Regions from separate parts of the Streptomyces sp. NPDC057682 genome, predicted to be linked through region 2. Evidence: riboswitches for the same ligand, from Rfam matches in the RefSeq annotation. Region 2 holds a riboswitch; the other holds the start of a gene.

Region 1 (4,308 bases), on a different contig from region 2:
GTCAGCCGGTCGATCTCGTCGGCGACGAACTGGGCCTCGTCGTGCTCGGTGTCCGCGACGTAGCCGGTGATCCGGGCGCCGGTGCCGGCCTTGGTCCAGAGGTTCTTGGGACGGCGGCTCTCGTTGCGCTCGATGACCGCGTTGGCCGCGGAGAGGATCGTCTGCGTGGAGCGGTAGTTCTGCTCCAGCAGGATGGTGGTCGCGTCCGGGTAGTCCTCCTCGAACTGGAGGATGTTGCGGATGGTGGCGCCGCGGAAGGCGTAGATCGACTGGTCCGCGTCACCCACGACGCACAGCTCGCCGGGGGCGTCGTCGGGGCCCGTGGGGCCGACCAGCTCCCGTACGAGGGTGTACTGCGCGTGGTTGGTGTCCTGGTACTCGTCGACGAGGACGTGGCGGAAGCGGCGGCGGTAGTGCTCGGCGACGTCGGGGAACGCCTGGAGCAGGTGGACCGTCGTCATGATGATGTCGTCGAAGTCCAGCGCGTTGGCCTCGCGCAGCCGGGCCTGGTACAGCGTGTAGGCCTGGGCGAGGGTCTTCTCGAAGCCGTCGGCGGCCTGGCCGGCGAAGGTCTCCTCGTCGATCAGCTCGTTCTTCAGGTTCGAGACCTTCGCCGTGAACGACTTCGGCGGGAAGCGCTTGGGGTCGAGGTCCAGGTCGCGGCAGACCAGGGCCATCAGGCGCTTGGAGTCGGCGGCGTCGTAGATCGAGAACGAGGACGTGAAGCCGAGCTTCTTCGACTCCCGGCGCAGGATGCGGACGCAGGCGCTGTGGAAGGTCATGACCCACATGGCGTTGGCCCGGGGCCCGACGAGCTGTTCGACGCGCTCCTTCATCTCGCCCGCGGCCTTGTTGGTGAAGGTGATCGCGAGGATCTGGCCCGGGTGCACCCCGCGCTCGGCCAGCAGATGGGCGATGCGGTGGGTCAGCACCCGGGTCTTGCCGGAGCCGGCCCCGGCGACGATGAGCAGCGGGGAACCGGAGTGCACCACGGCGGCGCGCTGCTCGGTGTTCAGCCCGTCGAGCAGTGCGGCGGCGTCGATGACGGGGCGGTGGGCGCCGTCCCGGTAGTACGCCTCGCGGGGCGGCGGGGGCCCGTCGTACACGCCCGCGAAGAGGTCCTCCGGCACCTCTTCGGGCGCGGAGTCCTCGGGGGGCGGCGGGGGCCCTTCCTCCGGTTGCTGGAGGCCGGCCAGGAAGCTGTCGTCAAAGAGGCTGCTCATCGCTGTACGAGTCTAGGCGGGCGCACTGACAGGTGGGGGCGGAGTGGTGAACAGCTCACCTTCGCCCGATACGCAGGGCGACCGTCGGGCCGCTCCCGGTAAGGGAAACGCCGGTCGGAGGCACCCCCGGCACCCCGATCCGGCAAGGTCACAAAAACGTATCGGGCATATCGAACACCAACCTTCACAGGGGCACCATGAGTTGGCTAGCGTGCTCCGTCGGGCGGCCCGTACCCCCAGAGGCGATCCACGCCGAGCGGGCGGCCACGCCGAATCCGGGCTGCGCGCACGAGGCGCCCGGAACCGGGGACCCACACGAAGCACCGGGGTGAATCGGTCCGCAACCCCCACCTGGACCGTAGGGCAGCCTTCCGTTCCGCCCGAACCCGACAGCTAACCCGGTAGGCGGTCCACGGAAGGAGATGCAGACCTTGGCGTCGCATCGCAAACCGCGCACCCGGGTGCGCACCACCGGCCCCGCCGTCGGGATCACGACCGCCGCTCTCGCGTCCGTGACCCTGCTGTCGTCGCAGAGCGCGCTGGCCGCGCCGGCCCCCAAGCCGAGCATCGAGGACGTCCAGAAGAAGGTCGACGACCTCTACCGGCAGGCGGGGACCGCGACCCAGCAGTACAACCAGGCGAAGGAGTCGACCGCCGCCCAGAAGTCCAAGGTGGACACGCTCCTGGACGACGTCGCCAAGCGGACCGAGAAGCTCAACGAGGCCCGCAGGACGCTCGGCACCTATGCCGCCGCCCAGTACCGGGGCGGCGCCCTCGCGCCGACCGCCACGTTCTTCCTGGCCGACGACCCGCAGTCGTTCTTCGACCAGAACCACCTCATGGACCGGATGACCGAGCGCCAGACCAAGGCGGTCTCGGACTTCCGTACGCAGCAGGCGAAGGCGTCCAAGCAGCGGGCCGAGGCCGTGAAGAGCCTGGAGACGCTCACCGAGTCCCAGGCGGCGCTGCGGACCAGCAAGCAGGCCGTCCAGACGAAGCTGTCCGAGGCCCGGACGCTGCTGTCGAAGCTGACCGCCGAGGAGAAGGCGCGGCTGGCCGAGCTGGAGCGGAAGAAGGAGGCCGAGGCCAAGCGCAAGGCCGCGGAGCTGGCGAAGAAGCAGGCCGCCGCGAAGGCCGAGGCCGACCGCAAGGCCGAGGAGGCAGCCGAGGCCGCCAAGCAGAGCGGCGGCGGCACGGACGCGGGCAGCGGCACCGGAACCGGTACGGGCACCGGCTCGGACAGCAGCGCCACGACGAAGGCCGACAAGGTCATGGCGTTCGCCGAGGCCCAGATGGGCAAGCCGTACGTGTGGGGGGCGACCGGCCCCGCCTCGTACGACTGCTCGGGGCTGACCCAGGCCGCGTGGAAGGCCGCCGGGGTCGACATCCCGCGGACCACCTGGGACCAGGTGAACATCGGCACCCGGGTCGCCACGGCGGATCTGCGCCCCGGTGACCTGGTCTTCTTCTACGACGACATCAGTCACGTCGGCATCTACAAGGGCGACGGCATGATGATCCACGCGCCGAAGCCCGGGGCGAACGTGCGCGAGGAGTCGATCTACTACATGCCGATCTACGGAAGCGTGCGCCCGGCCTGACGGGTCCGCGTCCGAGACGCCGAGGGGCCGGCCCGTGAACGGACCGGCCCCTCGGCGTCTCGGCGCTCAGGTCCAGAGCGTGGCGATGAAGATGTTGACGACGGTCAGTCCGCCGACGGCGGCGAAGAGGCCCTTGTCGACCTTCTCCTCGTCGCGCTTGACGTACACGATCCCGAGGATGACGACCAGGATCAGCAGCTTGATGCCGATCTTCACGTTGTTCACCGGGTGGTCGTCGGCCTGGTCGAGCCCGACGAGGGCGATCCCGGTGACGAGCATGGTCAGCGCACCGTGCAGCATCGCCGGGACGAACCGCGCCGTGCCGGCCCCCATGGCCTTCATCTGGGTGAGGAATCCGCCCAGCAGGGAGGCGATGCCGATGATGTGCAGGGCGACGAAGACATCGATGAGTACGCGCATGGCTCCGCAGCCTAGCCGCGCCCATACCAGCACCCGGCAGCCAGGTGGGCCTTCCTGACCGTTTGACCGGAGGATGCACGAATTGCCTGACTCTGGTGCGGTATTTCCGGTCATCAAGGAACAACGCAACGCCAAATTCAGACAATAGCGGTCATTACAACTCCTGCCCGTGCCCCGGGTTTAGCGTCCCGTCCAGGTGACCCCCCACCACCGGCCCCCGTGCGGGGCGGTGCGCCGGCGGTCGCCCCGCCGGGTCCCGCGGCGGGCCGCACCCCCTGTGCGCGGTCCCCCGCGGGAGCGGCGGGCCCGCCGGTAGGCCCCGGCGGGCAGTCGCAAGGAAGGACGCCCGCCCTCGTGGCAGCGCACCGCAAGACCAAGCAGCGCCCGCACACCGGCACTGCTGCCCGCACCGCCGCGACGCTGGCCCTCGCCGGGGCCGCGACGGCCGCCGCGTTGCCGGGACCGGCGCACGCCGATCCCGCCCCCACCGCCGCCCAGGTCAAGGCCCGGGTCGACCGGCTCTACCGGGAGGCGGAGGCCGCCACCGAGCAGTACAACGGCGCCAAGGAGAAGGCCGCCGCCACCGCCCGCTCCGTGGACGCCCTGCGCGACGAGGCCGCCCGCCGGACCGAGCGGCTCAACACCGCGCGGCAGGCCCTCGGTGCCTACGCCGCCGCGCAGTACCGTTCCTCCGGCATCGACCCCGCCCTGCAGCTGGCCCTCTCCTCCGACCCGGACCAGTACCTCCGCCGCGCCGCGTACGTCGAGCGGGCGGGCGAACGCCGCGCCACCGAGCTGCGCACCGTGCGGCGCCAGGTCGCCGACGTCGCCCAGGTCCGCGCCGAGGCCGCCGGGCAGCTGCGCGAGCTGGCCGCCCGCCGGGCCGCCCTGAAGGAACACAAGGACACCGTCCGCGCCAAGCTCGCCGAGGCCCGGCGCCTCCTGGCCCGGCTGACCCCGGCCGAGCGCGCCGCCTTCGACGCCTCGGAGGGCGGCCGGGGCGACGTCCACGCCGGCCGGGGCGCCCCGCGCGGTCTGACCGCCGCACCGGGCAGCCGCGCCGC
Region 2 (4,308 bases):
TCCTGGAACTGATCCACCGCAAGCGCGAGGACCCGGGCGACGACCTGATCTCGGGGCTCATCCGGGCGAGCGACCACGGCGAGCACCTGACGGAGAACGAGGCCGCCGCGATGGCCTTCATCCTGTTGTTCGCGGGGTTCGAGACGACCGTGAACCTGATCGGGAACGGGGTCCACACCCTGCTCGGCCATCCGGAGCAGCGCGCCCGGCTCCAGCGTTCGCTGGCCGCGGGGGAGACGGAGCTGCTGGCGACCGGGATCGAGGAACTGCTGCGGTACGACGGGCCGGTGGAGCTGGCGACCTGGCGGTACGCCACCGAGGCGCTGACCATCGGCGGGCAGCGGGTGGCCGAGGGCGATCCGGTGCTCGTGGTGCTGGCCGCCGCCGACCGGGACCCGGCGCGCTTCGAGGGGCCGGACACGCTGGACCTCGCGCGGCGTGACAACCCGCACCTGGGGTACGGGCACGGCATCCACTACTGCCTCGGGGCCCCGCTCGCCCGGCTGGAGGGCCAGACGGCCCTCGCCACGCTGCTGAAACGCCTGCCGGACCTCCGGCTTGCCGGGGAATCAGCCGATTTGCGCTGGCGTGGCGGGCTGATCATGCGCGGACTGCGCACACTTCCGGTCGAGTTCGGTCCGGAAGCGGGCACGGGCGGAAGGTGACTTTCTGTCAACTCTGTGATGTCGGCGTGATCTGCGCTGCATCGACTTGTGACATCCGTTCGAGTCCCGCTAGGTTCACCGTTCGACCCACCCGTCACACGGAAGGCATCCCCATGGGCTCCGCGAACGGCAGGCACCGTCGTCCCCGACAGGCTCCCGCCATCGTCGTCGCCGCAGGCGTGACCGGCTCGGCCATCGCCATCCCGCTGCTCGGCGCCGCGGGCGCCCACGCGGCGGACGCCTCGACCTGGGACCGGGTGGCCGAGTGCGAGAGCGGCGGGATGTGGAGCGCCGACCTCGGCAACGGCTCCTACGGCGGCCTCCAGTTCTCCCCGGAGCTCTGGAAGGCGTACGGCGGCGAGTCCTACGCCGAGCGCGCCGACCTCGCCAGCCGCTCGCAGCAGATCGCCGTCGCCGAGAAGGTGCTGGCGGACCGGGGCCCGAAGGCGTGGCCCAGTTGCGCGGTCGTCTCCGGGCTCGCCACGGACACCGGCCTGCCGGGGGTGGACCCGGGCGGCCTCCCGTCCGACCAGCCCTCCGCCGACCCGTCCGGCAGCGCGAGCGCCGACCCCTCGGCGGAGGCCGGGGCCACGGGCGACGCCTCCGCGGACGGCAAGGGCGACCAGGGCGGCAACGGCGGCAAGGGCGAGGGCGCGGACGCCTCGCGCGGCAAGCACGCCAAGCCGGACGCCTCCGCCTCCCCGTCGGCGACGCCGTCGGCCGGGGCCGGGGACGCGCGGGACGCCTCGGGGGCGGACGCCTCCGGCGCGGCGCGGGGCGACGGGGAGCAGGCCGGGAACAGCGGGCAGGGCGGCAAGCACCGCGGCGCGCCCGCACCCGAGGAGACCCGGCGGACCGGCACCGACGGGGACCGCGACACGGGGCGGCACACCTCGCGCGGCACGACCGGTGCCCGCGACGCCGGGGTCGCGACGGCCGACGGCACGTACACCGTCCGGACCGGCGACAACCTCTGGGCGATCGCGCAGGAGCACGAGCTGCCCGGCGGCTGGACGGCGCTCTACGAGACCAACAAGGACGAGATCGGCTCCGACCCCGACCTGATCCTGCCTGGCCAGAGCCTCGACCTCGGTGCACCGGCCGAGTGAGTCCGGCCCGGTCCACCGGCTGAAAAAGCCCCGGATTCCGGGGTAGTTCAGAGGCCTATGTCCCACTTTCGACCAAGTGAGACATAGGTCTCTTTGCGTGAACTGGCGTGTTGTGTCCGGGAGGTCCCGTCGCATCCGTTCCGACCTGCGCAAATGTAGGTTTGTCAGATGCAAGTAAGGGATGTTTTTCCGGTATGTCCGTCTTTGAATGTCGGGGTTGGGTGTGTTTACGGTCTGAACCGCTCGCACCGCGGGCCCCGTCGACCGTCACGCCGAATCCTGCCGTCGGTCGGAGGGAACAGACGCGAAAGCGCCGTAGGCAGGAGCGGGGGACCCAGGTAGGCGCCGGAGCCGGACGTCGCAGGACGCCGGGACCGGCTTGGGGTGAAGTCGCACGCTAGGACGTGCGACCGGGCAACTCACTAGGCCCGAACCCGACAGCTCACCTCGCAGGCGTCGGTGAGGAGAAGACTCGATGCTGCTCAACCGCAAGGCCAACAAGCACCGCCGCCCCTCCAAGGCCGTCCGGATCGCCACGCTCGCCGGTGTCGCCGGTGCCGCCGTCGCCGTCCCGCTGATGGGCGCGACCGGTGCCTCCGCCGCCTCGGTGGCCACCTGGGACGCCGTCGCCCAGTGCGAGTCCGGTGGCAACTGGTCCATCAACACCGGCAACGGCTACTACGGCGGCCTGCAGTTCTCCCAGTCCAGCTGGGCCGCCGCCGGCGGTACCCAGTACGCGCCCCGTGCCGACCTGGCCACCAAGGCCCAGCAGATCGCCACCGCCGAGAAGCTCCTCGCCCTCCAGGGTCCGGGCGCCTGGGCCTGCGCCGGTGCCGGCAACCTGACCAACGACGGTGTCGACCCGGGCGTCGACACCGGCTCCTCCGCCGCCAAGACCGAGCAGGCCCCCAAGCAGGAGGCCGCGCCCCAGAAGCAGGCCGAGCGCACCGAGGCCCCGGCCACCAACCGCTCGGACCGCACCCCCGCCCCGGCGAAGAGCGAGCCGAAGAAGGCCGCGAAGACCGTCACCACCCCGACCGGCCAGAAGGTCGCCAAGGGTGACGGCGAGTACAAGGTCGTCACCGGCGACTCGCTGAGCGAGATCGCCGCCGCCCATGACGTCGAGGGCGGCTGGCAGGCCCTGTTCGAGCTGAACAAGGACATCGTCAAGGACGCCGACCTGATCTACCCGGGCCAGCAGCTCCACCTGACCAAGTAGTCGCGATCCCTCCTCGTCGCTGACTCCGGACGCCCCGGCCCGGCGCGCACCCTCCCCCCGTGCGTGCCGGGCCGGGGTCCGCTCGTTCGGGCCGGGGACCGTTCAACTGTTGTAGTTACCAGTCAGTAAATTTCTGCCCTTTCGTCCCGTTGTGCATGCCCTTGGGTCCTTTTTCGTCCCAGGGGTCGGGCGGTCGGCCGACGCAGGCCGCCGGGCCGGTTAGGCTCTTGTCGCAAGGCCCACGTGGCCCCGCACCCCAAGCGTCATATCCCAGAAGGAGATGCCTCGTGCCGTCCATCGACGTCGTCGTAGCCCGGGAAATCCTCGACTCCCGCGGAAACCCCACGGTCGAGGTCGAGGTCGGCCTCGACGACGGCAGCACCGGCCGTGCTGCCGTTCCGTCCGGCGCCTCCACCGGTGCCTTCGAGGCCATCGAGCTTCGCGACGGAGACCCCAACCGCTACCAGGGCAAGGGCGTCGAGAAGGCCGTCCTCGCCGTCATCGAGCAGATCGGCCCGGAGCTGGTCGGCTACGACGCCACCGAGCAGCGCCTGATCGACCAGGCGATGTTTGACCTGGACGCCACCGAGAACAAGGGCTCGCTGGGCGCCAACGCCATCCTCGGCGTCTCGCTCGCCGTGGCCCACGCCGCCTCCGAGGCCTCGGACCTGCCGCTTTTCCGCTACCTCGGCGGCCCGAACGCGCACCTGCTGCCCGTTCCGATGATGAACATCCTCAACGGCGGTTCGCACGCGGACTCCAACGTGGACATCCAGGAGTTCATGATCGCCCCGATCGGCGCGGAGTCCTTCTCCGAGGCCCTGCGCTGGGGTGCCGAGGTCTACCACACCCTGAAGAAGGTCCTGAAGACCAAGGGCCTCTCCACCGGTCTCGGCGACGAGGGCGGCTTCGCGCCGAACCTGGAGTCGAACCGCGCCGCCCTGGACCTCATCGTCGAGGCCATCAAGGAGGCCGGCTACGCCCCGGGCAAGGACATCGCTCTCGCGCTCGACGTCGCCGCCTCGGAGTTCTACAAGGACGGAAAGTACGAGTTCGAGGGCAAGTCCCGCTCGGCCGCCGAGATGACCGAGTACTACGAGGAGCTCGTCTCCGCGTACCCGCTGGTCTCCATCGAGGACCCGCTGTACGAGGACGACTGGGCCGGCTGGAAGGTCATCACCGACAAGCTCGGCGCCAAGGTCCAGATCGTCGGCGACGACCTCTTCGTCACCAACCCGGAGCGCCTGGCCCGCGGCATCGAGGAGGGCTCCGCCAACGCCCTGCTCGTCAAGGTCAACCAGATCGGTTCGCTGAC

The links. Region 2 has a riboswitch for cyclic di-AMP ahead of ACFVDM_RS32930 (transglycosylase family protein). Riboswitches for the same ligand answer to the same signal wherever they lie in the genome.
Region 1: it holds a riboswitch for cyclic di-AMP, as region 2 does, so the genes downstream of both, ACFVDM_RS17250 (NlpC/P60 family protein) here and ACFVDM_RS32930 (transglycosylase family protein) in region 2, are expected to answer to the same signal.

Annotation. Positions count from the first base shown of each region.
Region 1 is NZ_JBHVIN010000008.1:242,670-246,977, forward strand. It holds gene pcrA (DNA helicase PcrA) at 1-1,223, opposite strand, end outside; cyclic di-AMP (ydaO/yuaA leader) riboswitch at 1,481-1,647, shown strand; gene ACFVDM_RS17250 (NlpC/P60 family protein) at 1,646-2,824, shown strand; gene ACFVDM_RS17255 (hypothetical protein) at 2,891-3,244, opposite strand; gene ACFVDM_RS17260 (NlpC/P60 family protein) at 3,599-4,308, shown strand, end outside.
Region 2 is NZ_JBHVIN010000022.1:105,457-109,764, reverse strand. It holds gene ACFVDM_RS32940 (cytochrome P450) at 1-665, shown strand, start outside; gene ACFVDM_RS32935 (transglycosylase family protein) at 779-1,774, shown strand; cyclic di-AMP (ydaO/yuaA leader) riboswitch at 2,076-2,245, shown strand; gene ACFVDM_RS32930 (transglycosylase family protein) at 2,250-2,993, shown strand; gene eno (phosphopyruvate hydratase) at 3,281-4,308, shown strand, end outside.